DNA from 3 places in the Aurantimonas sp. A2-1-M11 genome. Region 1 is predicted to be linked to each of the others. Evidence: predicted binding sites of a transcription regulator. Region 1 holds the regulator's gene; each other region holds the start of a gene.
The links. Region 1 encodes PhoB, which activates phosphate uptake and scavenging genes when phosphate is short. Its sites were predicted from a motif close to TGTCATNNANCTGTCAT; they were not measured.

Region 1 (7,420 bases):
CGCGGTCACCTCGATCCTGAGCAACGGGGCGCAATACATCATCCGCGACACGCTGGAAGCCGGCACGCTGCAGCCGGGCGAGACGCTGTCGCTGTGGGTGCCGGTCACTGATTCCTACGAACAGCTCTATGAGGGTGTGATCACCACGGCCCAGCCGGAGAACCGGCGGCCGCTGAACGACGAGGCGATTTCCCGGTTCCAGACGCTGCAGGCCGAGGATCGCATCCGCTCGACCTTCGCCTGGGACCTGTTCACCTCGGCAGACAGCCGCTTCCCCGAGATCGCGGGCCTGCGCGGCGCCATTGTCGGCTCGTTCTACCTGCTGCTCATCTGTCTTCTGGTCAGCGTGCCGCTGGGCGTCGGGGCGGCGGTGTACCTCGAGGAATATGCCAGCAAGAACAAGTTCACCGACTTCATCGAGATCAACGTCAACAATCTCGCCGCCGTACCCTCGGTGGTGTTCGGCCTTCTCGGCCTGGCCCTGTTCATCGGCTTCTTCGGCATGCCGCGATCGGTGCCGCTGGTCGGCGGCCTGGTGCTGGCGCTGATGACCCTGCCGACGATCATCATCACCACGCGCAGCGCCCTCAAGGCGGTGCCACCGTCCATTCGCGAGGCCGCCCGCGGCGTCGGCGCGTCGGACATGCAGGTGATCGGCCACCATGTCCTGCCGCTGGCGGCCCCCGGCATCATGACCGGCGTCATCATCGGCCTGGCGCAGGCGCTGGGCGAGACGGCTCCGTTGCTGCTGATTGGCATGAACGCCTTCATCGTCGCCGCGCCGGACAGCTTCATGGAAGCCTCCACGGCGCTCCCGACCCAGATCTTCATCTGGTTCGACAGCCCGGAGCGCGGCTTCGTCGCACGCACAAGTGCCGCGATCTGCGTGCTTCTCATCTTTCTTTCGCTCATGAACATCACTGCGATCATCTTGCGTCGTCGCTTCGAAAGGCGCTGGTAGAATGCAACGGGACACCACCATGATGGAAAACCTTCAGTCGTCGCTCAACAGAGGTCCTGCCGTGCAGCCAAAAAGTGCGACCAAGATGCAGGCCGAGAAGGTGTCGGTCCACTACGGCACCAAGCAGGCGCTGTTCGATGTCGACCTCGAGGTGCTGGAACGCGAAGTGACTGCGCTGATCGGCCCGTCCGGCTGCGGCAAGTCGACCTTCCTGCGCTGCCTGAACCGGATGAACGACGCCATCGCGTCGGCCAGCATGACCGGCAAGATCACGCTCGACGGCGGTGACATCTATTCGCCCGACCTCGACGTGGTGGAACTGCGGGCGCGGGTCGGCATGGTCTTCCAGAAGCCCAATCCCTTCCCGAAATCGATCTTCGACAATGTCGCCTACGGCCCGCGGATCCATGGTCTGGCCCGCAACAAGTCGGAGCTTCAGGACATCGTCGCCACCAGCCTTCGGAAGGCCGGCCTGTACGAGGAAGTGAAGGATCGCCTGGACGAGGCCGGCACCGGCCTGTCGGGCGGACAGCAGCAGCGCCTGTGCATTGCCCGTGCCATCGCGGTGTCGCCCGAGGTGATCCTGATGGACGAGCCCTGTTCGGCGCTCGATCCGATCGCGACCGCCAAGGTCGAGGAACTGATCGACGAGCTCAAGCAGAACTACACCATCGTCATCGTCACCCATTCGATGCAGCAGGCCGCGCGCGTCTCGCAGCGCACCGCGATGTTCCATCTGGGCAATCTCGTGGAAGTCGGGCCGACGGAGAAGATGTTCTCCAACCCCGACGACAAGCGCACCCAGGATTACATCACCGGCCGCTACGGCTGATCGACAGGAGGAAGCGGCCATGGTCATGTCCGAACACATCGTCACGTCCTACGAGGACGAGCTGAAGCTGATCGTCCGCCGGATCTCCGAGATGGGGGGCATGGCCGAGCGGATGGTCGAGCAATCCGTCGCCGCGCTGATGCGCAGCGACTGGGGCCTTGCCCAGTCGGTGGTCGCAGACGACGTGCTGCTGGACGAGGCGCAGCGCACGCTCGACGAGCGGGCGATCCTGACGATCGCCAAGCGCCAGCCCATGTCCGTAGACCTGCGCGAGATCGTCGGCGCGATCCGCATCTCCAACGATCTGGAGCGGATCGGCGACCTGGCCAAGAACATCGCCAAGCGGGTGATCGCGGTGCACGACCATGCCCAGCCGGTCCAGCTGGTGCGCGGCATCGAGCACATGTCGGAACTGGCGCTCGAACAGCTGAAGGAAGTGCTCGACGCCTATGGCGAGCGCGACTCCGAACGGGCGCTGGCGGTGCGCGACAATGACGAGCAGATCGACGCCATGTACACGTCGATCTTCCGTGAGCTGCTGACCTACATGATGGAGGATCCACGCAACATCACCTCCTGCACGCACCTTCTGTTCAGCGCCAAGAACATCGAGCGGATCGGCGACCACGCCACCAACATCGCCGAGACGATCTACTACATCGAGACCGGCCAGCAGATCGCGGACGAACGTCCGAAGGGCGACAAAACGGCGACGATGACGCAGCCCGTGCTGAACGCCCAGGATCGCGAGGTCTGAGATGAGCGCACGGATCGTCGTCGTCGAGGACGAGGAGGCCCTCGGGATCCTCCTGCGGTACAATCTCGAGGCCGAGGGCTATGTCGTCGACGTCATCGACCGGGGCGACGAGGCCGACATCCGGCTGAAGGAAGAAGTCCCGGACCTGCTGATCCTCGACTGGATGCTGCCGGGGCTGTCGGGTGTCGAGCTGTGCCGCCGCCTGCGCCAGCGCGAGGAGACCGAGCGCCTGCCGATCCTCATGCTGACGGCGCGCGGCGAGGAGAGCGAGCGGGTGCGCGGGCTTTCGGTCGGCGCCGACGACTACGTCGTCAAGCCGTTCTCGACGCCGGAGCTGATCGCCCGGGTTCGGGCGATGCTGCGCCGGTCCAAGCCGGAGAAGATTTCCAGCCAGCTCGTCGCCGGCGACATCGACCTCGACCGCGAGACGCACCGGGTGAGGCGCGGCGGCCGCGAGATCAAGCTCGGGCCGACGGAGTTCAAGCTGATGGAATTCTTCATGCAGTCGCCGGGCCGGGTGTTCTCCCGCGAGCAGCTGCTGGACGGCGTCTGGGGCCGGGACATCTATGTCGACGAGCGCACCGTGGACGTGCATGTCGGGCGCCTGCGCAAGGCGATCAATCGCGGCCGGCAGCGGGACCCGATCCGCACCGTGCGTGGCGCCGGCTACGCCCTCGACGAACAGTTCAGCGCATCCAAGCCCGTCGCGGCGCCGGCGCGCACGCGGGTCGGTGCGGGCGCCTGACACCGGGCCGCCCGCACCCGGCAGACATCACGGCATAGAAGACACCCCGCGCGGCCTGGCCTCGCGGGGTGTCTGTCGTTTCGACCGAAAGGGAGGCGTCAGCGCGAGCGGCGACGATCCGAGAAGGGCTGGAAGGCGAGCTTGGCGTGATAGGCGCAATAGGGCGAGGAATCGCGCGCGCTGTTGCCGCAGAAATGGAAGTCCGGCTTCATCGGGTCGCCGACCGGCCATTTGCAGGTGGTCTCGCTGAGTTCAACGAGGCTGAGCTTGCGGGCGATCGGCACCACTTCGGCGCTTTCGCGCGTGTGCGGCTCGGCGACCACCTCCAGCTCTTCCTCCGGCTCCATCTTGAGCGCGGTGGCGCCCATGGTGCGGGGCATGGCGCGGCCGGGGGCCTGCGCGGAGGCGGCGACGAGGCGTGCGGGCACGACCATCTCGACGGTCTCGACCTCGGCGGCACGGCGCGGGGCAGGGCGTTCGACCGCCACCGGCTGCGCCACATTGGGCTGGCGGGCCCGCGATTCGAGTTTCAGGCGGTGCACCTTGCCGATCACGGCATTGCGGCTGACGCCGCCGAGGCGATCGGCGATCTGGCTGGCACTCAGGCCTTCGGTCCAGAGCTGCTTCAACAGCTCCACGCGTTCGTCAGTCCAGCCCATGGCAAGCTCCTTTCGGCATGGTCGCTGCGGCTGGAATCCCTCCACGAGCGCGACGGCTGACCGCGCCAGAACGCACAAGATATATTGAGGAACTAGGTCCGCCGCACGAAATCTAGTATGTTGACGCCAAGATAGCCCAGCCGCGGACTCGCTGACAAGGCTCGCCCGGGACGCAGGGGAATCGTTTGAGTGTTTTCCCCAGCCTTTGTGGCCGCCGGTGACGTCACGCGAGCGTATGGACCACAAGCGGGGCGAAAATGCGGTTCGATTGACACTGCGTCGGCTCCCCATGGTATAGCGAAGGTTCCGAAACCTCGGAAAACACCCGAAAGCCTGCCCCATCGGCAGGCTTTGGTGTTTCAAGCATCCCGCCCCAGCGGTTCGCCCTGCGAACCGGTTTTCGCAACCACAACCGGATCGGACATCCACGATCCAGCAAAGTCAAAGGCCATGGCTGACACGACGGACCATTCCTCGCCGCTCTTCGAGACCTATGCGCGCGCCGACCTCGCCTTCGAGCGCGGCAGCGGCGTCTGGCTGGAGACGCGCGACGGCCGACGCTACATGGACTTTGGCGGCGGCATCGCAGTGAACTGCCTGGGCCATGCCCATCCGCATCTGGTCGAGACGCTGAAGGCGCAGGCCGAGAAGCTGTGGCACGTCTCCAATCTCTACGAGATCCCGGACCAGCGGCGGATGGCCGAGCGGCTGACGGCGGCGACTTTCGCCGACCGCGCCTTCTTCGCCAATTCCGGTGCCGAGGCGGTGGAATGCGCCATCAAGACGGCGCGGCGCTATCATTACGTGAACGGCGCGCCCGAGCGCTATCGCATCCTCACCTTCGAGGGGGCGTTTCACGGGCGTACGCTGGCCACGATCGCGGCCGGCGGCCAGAAGAAATATCTCGAGGGCTACGGCCCGAAGGTCGACGGCTTCGACCAGCTGCCCTTCGGCGACCATGACGCGCTGCGCGAAGCGGCGGCGGGTCCGGAGGTCGCGGCGATCCTGATCGAGCCGATCCAGGGCGAGGGCGGCATCCGCAGCGTCCCGCCGATGTGCCTGACGGGCCTGCGCGAACTCTGCGACACGCTGGGCATCCTGTTGATCTACGACGAGGTACAGACCGGCGTCGGGCGCACCGGCAAGTTCTTCGCCTACCAGCATTCGGGCGCCGCGCCCGACATCCTCGCCTCGGCCAAGGGCATCGGCGGCGGCTTTCCGCTCGGCGTGTGCCTGGCGACGGAAGCGGCGGCCAGCGGCATGACACCGGGCTCGCACGGCACGACCTATGGCGGCAGCCCGCTGGCGATGGCCGTCGGCAACGCGGTGCTCGACGTGGTGCTGGAGGAGGGGTTCCTGGACCATGTGCGGGACATGTCGCTGCAGATGAAGCAGTCGCTGGCGTCACTGTCCGACCGCTATCCCGACGTGATCGAGGCGGTGCGCGGCGAGGGGCTGCTGATCGGGCTCAAGGCCAAGGTGCCGAATGTCGAGCTCGTCGCGCAGATGCGCGAGAACGGACTTCTGGCGGTGCCGGCGGGCGACAATGTCGTGCGCCTGCTGCCGCCGCTCAACGTCACCGCGGACGAGGTCCGGCAGGCGATGGATCGGATCGAGACGGCGGTGTCGGCATTGTCGCTCGGCAACCGGCGCAAGAGCGCGTGAGGCAACAATGACGATGGCAAACGGCCCGAAGCACTTCCTCGACATCGCCGCCGTCCCGAGCCGCGACCTGCACGCCATCATCGACGACGCGGCCAGGCGCAAGGCGCTCGGCCGCGACGGCCCGCAGCCGCTGGCCGGCAAGGTGCTGGCGATGATCTTCGACAAGCCCTCGACGCGCACGCGGGTCTCCTTCGACGTCGGCATGCGCCAGCTCGGGGGCGAGACCCTGTTCCTGTCCGGCACCGAGATGCAGCTCGGCCGCTCGGAGACCATCGCCGACACGGCCCGGGTGCTGTCGCGCTATGTCGACGCGATCATGATCCGCACCACCACCCACGACCGGCTGATGGAAATGGCGGAATTCGCCACCGTCCCGGTGATCAACGGCCTGACCGACGACACCCATCCCTGCCAGATCATGACCGATCTTCTGACCTTCGAGGAAAAGCGCGGTCCGGTACGCGGCAAGACCTTCGCCTGGACCGGCGACGGCAACAACGTGCTGTCCTCCTTCGTCGAGGCCTCGGCGCGGTTCGACTTCGCGCTGAAGATCGCCACGCCGGCCGGGTCGGGACCGGACATGCGCTTCGTCGAGCGGGCTCGCAATGAGGGGGCCTCGATCCTAATTACGCAAGACCCGGTGGAAGCGGTGACCGGCGCCGACTGCGTCGTTACCGATACCTGGGTGTCCATGGGCCGCGAGGAACAGGCGCGCGGCCACAATGTCTTCATGCCTTATCAGGTCAACGAACGCCTGATGGCGCACGCCAATCCCGAGGCACTCTTCATGCATTGTCTCCCTGCCCATCGCGGCGAGGAAGTGACCGACGCGGTCATGGACGGCCCGCAATCGGTGGTCTTCGACGAGGCCGAGAACCGTCTCCACGCGCAGAAATCCATCCTGGCCTGGTGCTTCGACGCGCTGGGGACCGAACTGTCCGCGGGGCAGCGCCGTGGCTGATCCGCAGAAGGCGCTCGGCGAGTTCAACTTCGCCGGCGACGACGCCGTCGTGCCGTTCGCTGTCGAAGGCCTCGATGCGCGCGGCCGGGCGGTGCAGCTCGGACCGATGCTCGACCAGATCCTCGGCCGGCACGATTATCCCGAGCCGGTGGCGCGGCTTCTGGCGGAAATGGTCGTCCTGACCGTGCTGCTCGGCACGTCCCTGAAATTCGACGGCAAGTTCATCGCACAGACCCAGACCGACGGGCCCGTCGACCTTTTGGTCGTGGACTTCACCACGCCGTCCAGCGTGCGCGGCTATGCTCGCTTCGACGCCGACAAGCTGGCGGCAGCCGTCAGCGTCGGCGCGACGTCGTCGCAGGCGCTGCTGGGCAACGGCATCATGGCGCTGACCGTCGACCAGGGCGAATACACCCAGCGCTACCAGGGCATCGTGGAACTGGCCGGCTCGTCCATGGAGGAGGTCGCCGAGGCGTATTTCCGCCAGTCCGAGCAGATCCCCACCGCGGTCAAGCTGGCCGTTGCGCGGATCGCCAAGCGGGGCGAGAGCGGCTTCGTGGAAAGCTGGCGCGCCGGCGGCCTGGTGGCGCAGTTCCTGCCGGAATCGCCGGACCGGATGCGCATGCCGGACCTGCCGGGCGGCGATGCGCCGGAAGGCGTCGAGGATGCCATGGCCGAGTTCGAGCCGGACGATTCCTGGGTCGAGGTGCGGGCGCTGGTCGACACGATCGAGGCGTCGGAACTGGCCGATCCGGATGTCGGCGTCGAGCGGCTGCTGTTCCGCCTGTTCCACGAACGCGGCGTGCGCGTGTTTCCTGCCAATCCGGTCGCCGACGACTG
Region 2 (7,420 bases), on a different contig from region 1:
GACCGACCCGTCCGGCGACACCACCCCCTCAACGCGGCTCAGCGAGCCGACGAAGCCGGCGACGAAGCGGCTTTGCGGCCGGTTGTAGATGGCAAACGGGGCATCGCATTGCTCGATCCGGCCCTCGCTCATCACCACGATGCGGTCCGACATGGACAGCGCCTCCTCCTGATCGTGGGTGACGAAGATCGTGGTGATGCCGAGTTCGCGCTGCAGCGCGCGGATCTCCTCGCGCAGCGACACCCGGATCTTGGCGTCGAGCGCCGACAGGGGCTCGTCGAGCAGGAGCACGCGCGGGCTCGGGGCGAGCGCCCGCGCCAGCGCGACGCGCTGCTGCTGACCACCGGACAGCTGGTAGGGATAGCGGTCACCCAGATGCGGCAAACCAATCAGTCTGAGCATCTCCTCGACGCGCGCGGCGACCTCGCGCTTCGACCGGCCCGCGACCTTGAGGCCGAAGGCGACATTGTCGGCCACCGACAGGTTGGGAAACAGCGCATAGGCCTGGAACACCATGCCGATCCGCCGCCGGTTCGGCGCCAGCCCGGTGACGTCCTCGCCGTCGATGACGATGCGCCCCGCCGAGGGTGTCTCGAAGCCGGCGATCATGCGCAGCATCGTCGTCTTGCCGCAGCCGGACGGGCCGAGGAAGGACACGAACTCGCCCTTCTCGACCCCCAGCGCGAAGTCGCGCACCACGGTGCTCGGGCCGAAGCTCTTGGATACGCCGGATATTTCCAGGAAGCTCATCGCGTGGCCCGCCTTGCGAGTTTGAACAGGGGACGCCCCGATCGCGGCCGTCCCGGCGACTGGCTGGCGAAGAGCTGCAGCAGCCCCATGCAGGCCCAGGTGATCGCGAAGGCGATCATGGCCAGCGCCGCCGGCTCATAGGCCCGGTTGGCGCCGATCAGGGCCAGATAGGGACCGAAGGCCGGCCGGTTGAGCAGGCTCGCCAGCACGAACTCGCCGATGACGATGGCAAAGGTCAGGAAGGCGCCGGACAGTACCGCGGCCCTGACATTGGGCAGGATCACCTTGAACAGGATGGTCGAGCGCTTCGCCCCGAGGCTCTCGGCCGCCTCCGTCAGGGTGCGGATGTCGATCGCCGCCATGCCGGTATCCACGGCCCGGAACATGTAGGGCAGCGACAGGATCACATAGCCGAAGACCAGGAGGAGATTGGTGCCGTTCGCGCTGTTGGTGAAGGGCAGCCAGGAGGACGAATTGTAGAGCCGGATATAGCCGAAGACGAGGACGATGGGCGGGATCACCAGCGGCAGCAGGGTGATGAACTCGACCAGCGGCCGCAGTTTGGGAAAGCGCAGCCGCACCCAGTAGGCCGTCGGCACGACGAGCAGCGCGCCGAGCACGATGGTCGCCAGGGCGGCGACGACGGAGAAGGTGAAGGTCGTGCGGAACTGCGGGTCGGAAAAGACCACGCGATAGGCCTCGAAGCTCCAGATGCCGCGCAGCATCGACAGGGAGAACTCGAAGGTCGCCACCAGCGGCAGCACGAAGTAGAGCGCGCCGAGGACGACGATGACGGCCGGGCCGATCCGCGAGGCCGTCATCGCTGCCACCGTTCGGCGCGCGCCCGCAGCCACAGATAGAGCAGGTTCGAGCAGCCGGTGATGACGATCATCCCGAAGGCCAGCGCATAGCCGAGATTGGGGTTGTAGAGGACGTCGCCGCGGATCTGCGCATACAGCAGGATCGGCACGATGTTCAGCGACGAGCCGGTCAGCGCATAGGCGGTGGCGATGGCCCCGAAGGAATTGGCGAAGAGCAGGAGGAAGCAGCCGAGGATCGACGGCGCCAGCACCGGCAGCGCCACCATGCGCCAGTATTGCCAGCGCGAGGCCCCGAGGATCGACGCGGCCTCGCGCCATTCGCCCTTGAGGCCGTCGAGGGCCGGGGTGATGATCAGCACCATCAGCGGGATCTGGAAATAGAGATAGGTGATCGTCAGCCCCCAGAAGGACAGGAGGTTGAAGCCGAGCGCATAGATGTTGATGCCGGCAGCGTCCTTCAGGAACAGCGTCACCAGGCCGAGCCGCCCCAGGGTGGCGAGGAAGGCGAAGGCCAGCGGAATGCCGGCGAAGTTCGAGGCGACACCGGAGAAGGTCACCACGGTCGGACGGATCCACGCCGGCAGGCGGCCATGGACGATGGCATAGGCAAGGAAGAAGCCGATCAGCGCCCCGAGAGCGGCCGAGGCGAGGCTGACCTGGATCGAGATCGCATAGGCCGCCATGATCTGCGGCGTGAACAGGCCGAGAATGTTGTCGAAGGTAAAGGCGCCGGTCCGATCCTGGAAGGCGCCGGTGATCAGATAGAGGGTCGGGCCGATCAGGAACAGGACGGCGAAGCCGAAGAAGGGCGCCAGCCCGAGCCAGGCGAGCGAACGGGTTGGCCGGCGTGCCGGAACCACGTCGCCGACGGCGTCAGCCGCTGCTGCATCGATGGCTGCGCCCATGGACCCCCGCAAATCACCGGACCCGTAGAAGGGGAGCGCCCGCCAGGCACGGGCGCTCCCTTCGATGTCGTTGTTACTGGACGGTCGCGCCGACGACGCTGTCCCACTTGGCGGCGATCTCGGCCTTGGCGGCGTTCTGGTCCTCGAGGGTCGGGAAGACCGCCTTCTCGTAGGCTTCGGCCGGCGGCAGCTTGTCGAGCAGGTCCTGCGGGATCTTGCCGGCCTTCGACATGGCGTTGAAGCGGATCGGGTGGCAGTAGCCCTTCAGCCAGGTCAGCTGGCCCTCGTCCGAATACAGATATTCCATCCACAGCTTGGCGGCATTGGGATGGGGCGCATAGGCGCTGATCGCCTGGACATAGACGCCGGCCACGACGCCGTCGGACGGCACAACGACCTCGATCGGCGGGTTGCCGTTGAGATTGTCGCGCATGGACAGGAGATTGTAGTCCCAGTTCATCGCCACCGGCGTCGTGCCCTGGGCGATCGGGGCCGCCTCGGCGTCGACGGAGACGAAGTTGCCGGCCTCGTTCAGCTGCTTGAAGAAATCGAGACCGGCGGTCGCCGCGTCCTGACCGTTCTTGGCACCCTTGGCGATGCCGGCGGCATAGAGCGACATGATGGCGTTGTTGGCGCTGCGCGGATCACCGGCGAGGGCGACCGAATTGGCGTATTCGGGCTTGAGGAGATCGGCAAAGCTCTGCGGCGCCGTGTCGATGACATCCTTGTTGATGCCGAAAGCCAGCACGCCGTAATAGTCGCCATACCAGTGGCCGTCCGCATCCTTGGCGTCGTCCGGGATCTCGTCCCAGGTCGCGACCTTGTAGGGCATCAGCAGGCCTTCGGCCTGAGCCGCCGGGCCGAAGGAAAGCCCGATGTCGAGCACGTCGGGCGCCTGGGGACCGGTATTGCCCTTGTTCGCCTTGACGGCCTCGATCTCGTCGCCGGAGCCGGCATTCGGGTTCAGCTCGTTGACCTCGATGCCGTACTTGGCCTTGAAGCCCTCGATCATCTCGCCGTAATTGCACCAGTCGTGCGGCAGGGCGATCGTGGTGAGCTGGCCTTCTTCCTTGGCGGCGGCGACGAGTTCATCCATCGACATCGCTGCGCCGTCGGCCTGGGCGAAGGCCGCGCTGGTGGACAGCGACAGGATTGCGGTCAGTGCCGCGATGCGTGTGCAGGACCTGTTCATACGGAAACCCTCTCTGGCCTTTCGCCGGATCGGCGATGGCGTTCAAACCCAGTCGTCTCAACTCGGAGCGATGGTGCGGTAGCATCGGCGCATGACACTTCGATGTCGCTGCGCAGATGCGGCGGCCCGTCGGGCGCCGTTCACGCGAGGCGTCATCAATCCGATATTAAGCACCGGTAATCCCGCGACGGACAATAGCAGGGGGAAACATGACCGGACTGTCCGCCTTTCCGGCCGCCGGCCGCTTTCATCGCGGCAACATCCACACCCATTCCGATCGCTCGGACGGCGTGCTTTCGCCGCAGGCCGTCTGCCGCCACTACGAGGAGGCGGGCTACGACTTCCTCTGCCTGTCCGACCATTTTCTGGAGCGTTTCGGCTTTCCCGTCACCGACACGACGCCCTATCGCAGCAACCGCATGACGACGATCTTCGGTGCCGAGATCCACGCGCCCGAAAACAGTCATGGCGAGATCTGGCATCTGCTGGCCTGCGGCCTGCCGCTCGATTTCGCGCCGCTCGGCCCCGACGAGGACGCCGTGGCGCTGGCGACGCGCGCGGTGGCCGCCGGGGCGTTTCTCGGCATCGCGCACCCGCAATGGTCGTCTTTGACCATCGAGGACGGGCGGCAGATGGCTGGGATCGCCCACGCGGTCGAGATCTGGAACACCGGCTGCGACGTCGAATGTGCCCGCGGCGACGGCAGGATGCTGCTCGACGCGTTGCTGAACGAAGGCCACCGCCTGACCGGCTACGCCGCCGACGACGCGCATTTCACGCTTTCCGACCACAATGGCGGCTGGATGATGGTGAAGGCCGAGGCGAACGAGCCCGAGGCTCTGCTCGCGGCCATGAAGGCCGGCGCCTACTATTCCTCGCAGGGCCCGGCCATCGTCGATCTCGTCGTCGTGGCCGACCAACTGGAAATCACGAGTTCTCCGGTGGTGACGATCTCGCTCGTCGGGCGCGGTTCGCGGGCGGACTGCGTGACCGGCCGCCAGCTGACCCGCACCACCCTGCCGCTTGACAGGTTTGCGGGCCACTGGTGCCGCGTGGTCGTGACCGATGCCGCCGGGCATCGCGCCTGGTCGAACCCGATCTGGCTCTGATGCGTTGCAGGCGGGAGTTGGCAATGCTGGGCAAATCGATCCGGTTGCCTATGTTCCGCCCGCCGCCGCCGGGCCTGCCGGCGGTTTCGCCGCCATCGCCCATCCCTCCCCCGATCCGTGACCCGACCCATGCGCGCAGCCATCTATTTCACGCCGCCCGCGGGTGCGCCCCTGACCCGCACCGCCGCACGGTGGCTGGGCCGCAGCGCCTTCGACGGCGAGCCGACGCGTGCGCCCGATCCCGCCGTCGACCCGCTCGTCGCCTCGCCGGCGCGCTACGGCTTCCACGCCACCATGCGCGCGCCGTTCCGCTTCGCCGAGGGCGTGGATCTGGCAGAAGTGGATGCGCGGCTCGCCGCCTTCTGCGCGTCCCGGGACCGGGTGCGGATCGACCGGCTGGTCATCGCCCGGCTCGGCCCGTTCTTCGCCCTGGTGCCGGAGCGCGCTCCCGAGGCGCTGGGCGATCTGGAGGCGGCGGTGGTCAACAGCTTCGAGCCGCTGCGCGCGGCGGCCACGCCCCAGGAGATCGCCCGTCGTCAGCCCGAGGCGCTGAGCGAGCGCCAGCGCGACTATCTGGCGCAATGGGGCTACCCGCATGTCTTCGAGGAATTCCGCTTCCACATGACGCTGACCGGCAAGGTTCCGGCCGCCGAGCGGGACACCGTCGAGGCGCAGCTGCGCGACACGTTCGGCGAATTCGACGGCGCCCCGCTTGCCATCGACCATCTCGCCCTCTTCATGGAGCCAGAGCCCGGCGCGCCGTTCCGCGTCCACTCGGTCCATCCGTTCCGCCGACCTTCGGAAGACGCCTGACTTGCCCCAAGAGACCGTTCTCACCAATGCCCGCATCGTCACCCCCGAAGCGGCCATCGATGGCCATGTGGTGCTGCGCGACGGATTGATCGCCGCCATCTCGGACGGTCCGGCCGCCGGCGAGGACATGGGCGGCGACACCCTCACCCCTGGCCTCGTGGAACTGCACACCGACCATATCGAGGGCCATTTCAATCCGCGCCCGCGGGTGATGTGGAACAAGATGGCGGCCATCCAGGCCCACGACAACCAGATCGCCGGGTCGGGCATCACCACGGTCTTCGACGCACTGCGGGTCGGCACCGAGGAGGACGGCACCCTGACCGCCGCGGACATGGCGGAGATGGGCCGCACCATCGCGCGCGCCGTCGCCGAGGATCGGCTTCGGGCGGACCACTACATCCACCTGCGCTGCGAGGTCTCGGCTGCGGACGTGGTCGAGGGCTTCGACAGGATCGCCGCCAATCCGCGACTGCGGCTGGTCTCGCTCATGGATCACGCGCCGGGCCAGCGTCAATTCGCCGACATGGACGCCTATCGCGCCTATTTCCAGAGGAAGCTGCGGCTGTCGGACGCCGAGTTCGACGCCTTCAGCGCCCGGCGGCTTGCCGAATCCGAGGCCCACGCGCCGCCCGCCCGGCGAGCCATCGCTGCCACCTGCCGCGAGCGCGGCATCGCCGTCGCCTCCCATGACGACGCCACCGCAGCCCATGTCGCCGAGGCCATCGGACTGGGCACCCGCATCGCCGAGTTCCCGACCACGATCGAGGCGGCGGCAGCGTCGCGGGACGCGGGGCTCCACGTCCTGATGGGCGCGCCGAACATCGTGCGCGGCGGATCGCACTCGGGCAATGTGTCGGCCATCGCGCTGCTGCGCCGGGGAACGCTGGATATCCTGTCCTCCGACTACGTCCCCTTCTCCATGCTGCAGGCCGTGTTCGATCTGGCCGCGAGCGGCGAATGCGACCTGCCGGCGGCGATCCGGCTGGTGACGGCGAACCCGGCCAGAGCGGTCGGCCTCGACGATCGCGGCGCCATCGCCCTGGGTCTTCGGGGCGATCTGGTGCGCGTGTCGACCAGCGAGGGCGACCCGCCGGTGGTGCGCTCGGTCTGGCGGGAGGGCCGGCGTGTCGCCTGAATCGCAGCGGGACGACGGTGAAGCGAACGGTCTGCGACCCGGCCTCTTCGTGGTCGTGGTCGGCCCGAGCGGTGCCGGCAAGGACACGCTGCTGGCGCTGGCTGCAGAGGATCTGGCGGATACGCCCGGCATCGTCTTTGCCCGGCGGGTCGTCACCCGCGAGGCCATCGCCGCGATCGAGGATCACGACGTGATGAGCCGGGCGGACTTTGCCGCCCATCAGGCGGCCGGCGGCTTCTGCCTGTCCTGGCAGGCGCACGGGCTGGCCTACGGCCTGCCGGCCCGGCTGGAGACGACACTCGCAGACGGCGTCACGGTGGTCGCCAATGTCTCGCGCCGGGTCCTCGACGAGGCGGCGGCGCGCTTTACGCGGCTGGCCATCGTCGAGGTCACCGCGCCGCAGCCGATTCTCGTCGCGCGCATCGCCGCGCGCGGCCGCGAGACGCCGGAGGAGATCTCCGCCCGCATCGCCCGGCAGGTGGAACTCGCAATCCCGCCCGGCGCCGAGGCGCATCATCGCATCGTCAATGACGGCACGCCGGACGAGGGACGCCGCCGGCTGGTCGAGATCCTGCGGAACGCCGGCTGACCATCCGGGCCGGGGCTGGAGGGTCGACAGATGCGGCCCGCCGGGCCATCTTCGCCCGCGACCTGCGGCGGATTTCGCGCGCACGCTGCCAATGCGTGCTGCC
Region 3 (7,420 bases), on a different contig from region 1:
ATCAAGGGCGCCGGCGAGGCGGGCACGATCGGGGCAGCGCCGGCGGTGATGAACGCCGTCGTCGACGCGCTGCGGCCGGCGGGCGTGTCCCATATCGACATGCCGGCGACGCCGCTGCGCGTCTGGGAGGCGCTGCAGGCAGCGCGCTGAGACACGCGGCGGGGGATCGCACGGCCCGGCGGCAGGTGCCGCCGCGAAGGGGACAGCCGGCATGAACAGTTCGACGGAGGACGGGCGGATCTCCCGCCCGATGCTCGGAATCTTGCTGAAATGCATTTCCGTGGTGATCTTCGTCGGCATGCAGACGGCGATCAAGTCGGGCGGCGACGGCATTCCGCCGGGCGAGATCGTGTTCTTCCGCTCGTTCTTCGCGCTGATCCCGGTGGCGATCTATCTCGCCTGGCTCGGCGACCTCGGCACCGCGCTGAAGACCGACGATTTGCCCGGGCATGTCTTGCGCGGCCTCGTCGGCGTCACCTCGATGGGCTTCGGCTTCTTCGCGCTGACGCGGCTGCCCTATCCCGAATGGATCACCATCTCCTATGCGGCGCCGCTGCTCACCGTCGTCTTCGCCGCGGTGTTCCTGAAGGAAGTGGTGCGGCTCTATCGCTGGAGCGCGGCGATCGTCGGGCTCTTCGGCATCGGCGTGGTGACGCTGCCGAGCCTGTCGGTGACGGCCAAGCCGCTCGATGACGCGGAGCTGATCGGCATCGGCGCGGCGCTGATCTCGGCCACGGTCGCGGCCGTCGCGATGATCCAGATCCGCCGGCTGGTGCGCACCGAGGCGACGGCGACGATCGTGGTCTATTTCTCGCTGACCTGTTCGGTGATCTCGGCGCTGTCGGCATTCTTCTTCGGCTGGGTGATGCCGAGCCCCGAGCAGGCGGCGTTTCTCGTGGTGGCGGGGCTGTGCGGCGGCGTCGGCCAGCTGCTCCTGACCTCGGCCTATCGCTATGCCGACGCCTCGACCGTCGCGCCGTTCGAATACACCTCGATGATCCTGGCCATCGCCATCGGCTATTTCCTGTTCGGCGAGGCCGTCGGCGCCGCGACGCTGATCGGCGGCGGCATCGTCGTGTCGGCCGGCATCTTCATCATCTGGCGCGAGCACCGCCTGGGCATCGAGCGCAGCAAGGCCCGACGGGTGTCGCCGCCGGGCGGGTGAGTCCAAGGACGAGACTTCAGACGGCGGCACGTTCGTATCCGCGCGACGCGCTCAGCCGCCGCTTCCATCGGCGAAGATCGCGGCGAGGTCGGCGTCGGTCAGGCGGCGGATTGCGCCGGGTGCGAGGTCGGCCGGGAGTGCCAAGCCGCCGATGTGTTGCCGGTGCAGCGTCTCGACATGGTTGCCTGTCGCGGCAAACATCCGGCGGACCTGATGGTAGCGGCCCTCGTGAACCTGCAGGATCGCTTCCTGCGGGCCGACGATCTCCAGCTCTGCCGGGGCCAGCGGCTTGTCCTCGCCCTCCAGCATCAGGGTGCCCGCGGCGAAGAGTTCGGCCTCGCCGCCCGTCATCGGCCGGGCCAGACCCACGCGATAACGCTTCGCCACATGATGCTTCGGCGAGATGATGCGATGGAGCAGCGCCCCGTCGTCGGTCATCAGCAGCAGCCCGGAGGTGTCCTTGTCGAGGCGGCCGACCGTCGAGATGGCGGGGTCGCGCCGGCGCCAGCGCGGCGGCAGGAGATCGTAGACCAGCGGCCCCGCCTCCTTGCGCGAGCAGGTGACGCCGAGCGGCTTGTTCAGCATCAGGGCGAAACCGGGCAGGGGATCGAGCGCCTCGCCGTCGACCACCAGCCGTGCTTCGAGATCGTGTGTCAGCGCGATCCGCGTGTCGGCCTGCAGGAACGGGGCGCCGTCGAGCCGGATGCGGCCGTTTCGCGCCAGAAGCTGGATCTCGCGCCGCGAGGCATAGCCCAGATTGGCCAGTAGCCTGTCGAGCCGGGAGGTCGGCGTCTTCGTCACTTGCGCGCCTCGAAGATCTTGTAGCCGGCCTCGTCCGCCACCGTGTTCACGGTCCGGAAACTCGTGCGCAGCACCGCCTCGTAGGGCATGTGGCGGTTGGCGACGAGATAGAGCATGCCGGACCGGCGCAGCATCCGGCCTGCGGCGGTGATGAAGGCCTGGCCGAGCCCGCGATCCTCGATCCCTTCCGCATGGAAGGGCGGGTTCGACACGACGAAATCGAGATCGGCCAGCGCGCTTTCGCGGGCGTCGGCCCACAGGAAGCGGGCCCTGGGGTCGGCGACATTCACCTTCGCCGCCTCGACGGCGCGGCGATCGATCTCGACCAGCGTCAGGGCCTCGACCTTCGGGGATGCCAGGACGCCGATGGCCAGGATGCCGAGCCCGGCGCCGAGATCGGCGCCGTTTCCCACGAGGGGCGGGAGGTGGCGAAGCAGCAGGGAGGTTCCCGGATCCACCCGGTTCCACGAGAAGATGCCCGGCTGCGAGCGCAGGCCGATGGCCTCGACCGTGACGGGGGCGCCCGCCGCGATCGCCTCGGTGAGCCCATGTGGTGAATCCGGCCGGCGGACAGCGCAGATGCGCTGGCGGGCCTTGAAGTGCTCGGCGACGTCGCAGCCGAAACCTTCCAGCTCGGCGCGCAGGCGCTGGCCGCCCTTGTCCTTGGCCGCCAGGACCGTCAGCGCGCCGCCGGGCGCCAGAACGCGCAGCGCGTGGGCCAGCACGAAGCGCCGTTCGATCGCACCGGGCGGCGCGGCGACGACGATCGCGTCGAAGGCGGCATCGGGCAGGGTCTCCAGTGCTTCGGCGCCGGGCCGCAGCGGCGACAGCTGCACGGCCCCGTCGGGCACGTCCACGAGATTGGCGGGCGGCGCGCCGTAGACGGCGCTGCGCAGCGAGGGGGGAGGATCAATATTCGTCACGCACCTGCCATAGCAGCTTTGGCTGCGTTGCCGAAAGCGCCTGCAGGCCGCGAACTCGGGGCCGGAGACCGGCTGGGCGGAACCGGACGGAGCGCGTATGCGCGGCAACCCCGTCAGCTGCGACATGCTGCCCCATCACCATCGACACCCAACCGTCATCCGGCTGTGACCTCGGCTGATTACATCAGTCTGGAACCATTCCAGTCCGGCACCTGCCGGGCCGTTCGAGGGTTCGCAATCTCTTCTGCGACAGGGGTCAACGATGAACGAACACACCAGACGCACCGTCTTCCGTACCAGCCAGCTCGAAGAGGCCGACGGCGAGGGCACCAACCCCACCGACAACCGCACCATGGGCGAAATCATCGCCGCGCGCTTCTCGCGCCGCGACTTCCTGCGCGGCTCGATGGCCGCGACGGCGATCGCCGCCACGGTGAGCCCGCTGGCGCTGCTGGCTGCCGACGAAGCCCATGCCCAGACCGGGGCGGGCTCGCAGTTCGACTTCACCGAGGTCGAGGCCGGCGTGGACGCCACGCATCACGTGGCCGAAGGCTATGACGCCGACGTGCTCATCCGCTGGGGCGACGCGATCTTCCCGGATTCGCCGGAATTCGATCCGACGAACCAGACGCCGGAAGCCCAGGCGCGCCAGTTCGGCTACAACAACGACTATGTCGGCTTCATCCCGCTTGAGGATGGCTCGTCCGAGCACGGGCTGCTCGTGGTCAACCACGAATACACCAACGAACATCTGATGTTCCCGGGCATCGTCACGGTCAATGGCGACGAAATCACCATTGCCGACGCCGACCAGAAGCGGGTCGACATCGAGATGGCGGCCCATGGCGGCACGATCATCGAGATCCGCAAGATTGACGGCAAGTGGCAGCTGGTGCGCGACGGCGCCAAGAACCGGCGGATCACCGCCGACACGGAGATGGAGCTGACCGGCCCGGCGGCCGGCCACGACCGCCTGAAGACCGCTGCCGATACGACCGGCCGCAAGGTGCTGGGCACGATCAACAACTGCGCCGGCGGCGTGACGCCCTGGGGTACCTACATCATGGCCGAGGAGAATTTCCACGGCTACTTTCTCGGCGAACTGCCGGAGGGCAATGAAGAGGCCGCGAATTACGAGCGTTACGGCGTGCCGGATGGCAGCTATGCCTGGGGCAATTTCCACGACCGCTTCGACGTCTCGAAGGAGCCCAACGAGCCGAACCGCTTCGGCTGGATCGTCGAGGTCGACGCGATGGACCCGAACTCCACCCCGAAGAAGCGGACCGCGCTCGGCCGTTTCAAGCACGAGGGTGCCGAGTCTATCGTCAACAGCGACGGCCGCGTCGTCTTCTATCTCGGTGACGACGAGCGCTTCGACTATGTCTACAAGTTCGTCACGGCCGGCACTTACAACGAGACCGACCGGGCGGCCAACATGGACCTTCTCGACGAGGGCACGCTGTATGTCGCGCGCTTCGACGAAGACGGGACGATGGTCTGGCTGCCGCTGGTCCATGGCGAGGGTCCGCTGACCGCCGAGAACGGCTTCAACAGCCAGGCCGACGTGCTGATCGAGACCCGGAAGGCCGGCGACCTGCTCGAGGCGACCAAGATGGACCGTCCGGAGGACATCGAGCCGAACGGCACAAACGGCCGCGTCTATGTCATGCTGACCAACAACACCCGCCGCGAGGAGGCGAACGCCGCCAATCCGCGCGTCGACAACAAGTTCGGCCACATCATTGAGATCGCCGAAGAGGGTGGCGACTTCGCCGCCACGACGGGCACCTGGGAAGTCCTGCTAAAATGCGGCGATCCGTCGATCGCCGAGGTCGGTGCAACCTTCTCGACCGAGACCACCAAGAACGGCTGGTTTGGCATGCCCGACAATTGCGCCGTCGATTCCGACGGTCGCCTGTGGGTCTCCACCGACGGCAACTCGCCGAAGGCGACCGGCCGTACGGACGGCCTGTGGGCCGTCGACACGGACGGCGAAGCGCGCGGCACGTCGAAGCTGTTCTTCCGGGTGCCGGTCGGCGCCGAGATGTGCGGTCCGCTGATCCTGCCCGACATGCAGACCGCCTTCCTGGCGGTGCAGCATCCGGGCGATGGTGGCGAAGACTGGGAAGGCTTCGGCCGTCCGTCCTATTACGAGGATCCGTCGACCCGCTGGCCGGACTTCCAGGACGACATGCCGGTTCGTCCGTCAGTTCTGGCGATCACCAAGCAGGGCGGCGGCCGGATCGGCTGATCGCTGAACACCTGACATGCGAAACGGGCGGCCATGATGGCCGCCCGTTTCGTTCCAGATGATCGTCAGCCACGAAGGCTGGCGAGGCCGCGCCGATCCCCGTGGGCGGCGACAAGCCCGGCGCACCGGCCGGCGCTTGAGCCCTGCGGTCAGATGCCGGCGCCCTTGTCCTGGGGCAGGGTGGACGGCGCATCGGCGGGGGAGGCCTCCTCGTCCAGGCGGCGGGCTTCGTCTTCCTCGGCGACCCGGGCCGTCTCCTCGGCTGCTGCGGCCTCCGCTGTGGCGATGGTCTCCTCCTCCTCGGCGGCGATGGCGGCTTCGGCGCGCGGATCCAGCGTGAAGCTCGTCGGGGTCTGGGTCCTGGCCAGCGGCACCGTCTGGAAATCCGCCCGCTCGTCGACCGGCCGCGCCTCGCGGCGATAGGTCCGGTAGTAGGAATAGGCGGCATAGGCCACCGCGGCGGTGCCGACCGCCTGGAACATGCCCTCGGGGCCGAAGGTCTCCATCAGGAATGCCGCATAGATCGGTCCGACCATCGTGCCGACGCCATAGAGAATGAGCAGGCCGCTGGAGATCTTCACGAAATCCTCGTCGGCGGCGTAGTCGTTGGCATGGGCCACGGCCAGCGAATAGGACGGATAGACGATGCCGCCGAGGATGAAGGCGACGACGAAATAGACGGTCGAGCCCCAGGGCATGTCATCGACATAGACGCCGAGAACGGCGGCGACGAAACCGATCAGCCCGGCCGCGGTCATCACGTAGCGTCGGTCCATCCGGTCGGAGATGCGCCCGAGCGGCACCTGGAAGACGATGCCGCCGCCCATGGCGACGACGACAAGGGTGGCGATCTCGGTGGTCGACAGGCCGATCTTCTGGCCGAACACCGGCGCCATGTTGTTCCAGCCGCCGGACATGACGCCGGCAAGCACGACGCCGATGGCTGCGACGGGCGAGTTGCGGAAGATCAGGCCGACGTCGATCTTGACGCTGGTCAGCGGTTTCGGCGAGGCGGCGCGCGACAGCGCCGTCGGGATCACCGCCAGCGCGAACAGGATCGCGCAGAGCATGAAGGGAATCGTCAGTTCGGGCTGGCTGAGCGGCATCACGTACTGGCCGCCCATCATGGCGGCCATGGTGACCACCATGTAGACCGAGAAGATGCGGCCGCGGCTCTCGTTGGTCACCCGCTCGTTGAGCCAGCTTTCCACGACCATGTAGGTGCCGGCCAGCGCGAAGCCGGCCATGGCGCGGAAGACGATCCACGCCAGCGGGTCGACGAGGACGCCGCTGAGCAGGACGGCGATCGCCAGGAGCGCCGCAAGGCTGGAGAAGGTGCGCACGTGGCCGGCGCTGCGCACCAGCATCGGCATCACGAAGCAGCCGATGGTGAAGGCGACGGCATAGGACGTGCCGAAGGCGCCGATCTGGTAGCTCGACCAGCCCTCGATCGAGCCGCGCACCGGCATGAGGATGCCCATCAGGCCGGCGCCGGCCATCAGGAAGAAGGTCGACGCGAGAAGCGCGGCGATCGGAAGGATCTGCAGGGGCAGCGGCATGGGACGGCCTTGGGATAGTGTGGTCGATGCGCGGTCGCGCCGACTCGCGCGCAGAGCTAGGCGTTCCGGACTGATTTGGCGAGGGTCTTTTACGGTCCGATTCCGGCGCGGATCGGACGAGACCTCAGCCTGATGTGGTTTTTTCCACCAGCCGCTCGCGCAGGGCGATCAGATCGCGCCAGGCGAGGCGCTTCTGCGCCGGCTGGCGCAGCAGATAGGCCGGATGCAGCATCGCCACCGCGTCGATGGCATCGCCTTCCTCCAGCCCGAAGCTGTAGGTGGTCCAGCGGCCGCGAACGCGCAGGATCCCCTCCTGCGCACCGAGGATCGCCTTGGTCGACGGCGAGCCGAGGCAGACCAGGATCTTCGGGCGCACCAGCTCGATATGACGCTGGACGAAGGGCAGGCAGATCTGCGTTTCGGCCGGCGTCGGCGGGCGGTTGCCGGGCGGGCGCCAGGGCACGGTGTTCGTCACCCGCACCGCCTCGCGCTCCAGCCCTATGGATTCCAGCATCCGGTTGAGGAGCTGCCCGGACCGCCCGACGAAGGGCACGCCGGCGGTGTCCTCCTCGCGGCCGGGGGCCTCGCCGACCAGCATCAGGTCGGCGGTCTCGCTGCCGTCCCCGAAGACCGTCGAGCGGGCCGAGATGCGCAAATTGCAGCCGTCGAAATCGTCGAGCGCGGCACGCAGTTCGGCAAGGGTCGCCGCCGAGCGGGCGCG

Region 2: the regulator PhoB is predicted to act here: its motif matches at 3,760-3,776, upstream of VQ042_RS03015 (CehA/McbA family metallohydrolase).
Region 3: the regulator PhoB is predicted to act here: its motif matches at 3,032-3,048, upstream of VQ042_RS10260 (PhoX family protein).

What each region holds. Positions count from the first base shown of each region.
Region 1 covers NZ_JAZHLI010000011.1:49,902-57,321, reverse strand. Annotated here, with positions in the region: gene pstA (phosphate ABC transporter permease PstA) at 1-961, shown strand, start outside; gene pstB (phosphate ABC transporter ATP-binding protein PstB) at 984-1,793, shown strand; gene phoU (phosphate signaling complex protein PhoU) at 1,813-2,550, shown strand; gene phoB (phosphate regulon transcriptional regulator PhoB) at 2,552-3,295, shown strand; gene VQ042_RS07400 (GcrA family cell cycle regulator) at 3,394-3,954, opposite strand; gene VQ042_RS07395 (aspartate aminotransferase family protein) at 4,405-5,619, shown strand; gene argF (ornithine carbamoyltransferase) at 5,627-6,580, shown strand; gene VQ042_RS07385 (Hsp33 family molecular chaperone) at 6,573-7,420, shown strand, end outside.
Region 2 covers NZ_JAZHLI010000004.1:91,134-98,553, reverse strand. Annotated here, with positions in the region: gene VQ042_RS03035 (ABC transporter ATP-binding protein) at 1-750, opposite strand, end outside; gene VQ042_RS03030 (ABC transporter permease) at 747-1,571, opposite strand; gene VQ042_RS03025 (ABC transporter permease) at 1,568-2,476, opposite strand; gene VQ042_RS03020 (ABC transporter substrate-binding protein) at 2,550-3,668, opposite strand; gene VQ042_RS03015 (CehA/McbA family metallohydrolase) at 3,878-4,777, shown strand; gene VQ042_RS03010 (DUF1045 domain-containing protein) at 4,907-5,590, shown strand; gene VQ042_RS03005 (alpha-D-ribose 1-methylphosphonate 5-triphosphate diphosphatase) at 5,592-6,728, shown strand; gene phnN (phosphonate metabolism protein/1,5-bisphosphokinase (PRPP-forming) PhnN) at 6,718-7,317, shown strand.
Region 3 covers NZ_JAZHLI010000018.1:8,535-15,954, reverse strand. Annotated here, with positions in the region: gene VQ042_RS10280 (xanthine dehydrogenase family protein molybdopterin-binding subunit) at 1-150, shown strand, start outside; gene VQ042_RS10275 (DMT family transporter) at 212-1,165, shown strand; gene VQ042_RS10270 (pseudouridine synthase) at 1,217-1,966, opposite strand; gene VQ042_RS10265 (class I SAM-dependent methyltransferase) at 1,963-2,889, opposite strand; gene VQ042_RS10260 (PhoX family protein) at 3,152-5,140, shown strand; gene VQ042_RS10255 (MFS transporter) at 5,290-6,699, opposite strand; gene VQ042_RS10250 (uracil-DNA glycosylase) at 6,824-7,420, opposite strand, start outside.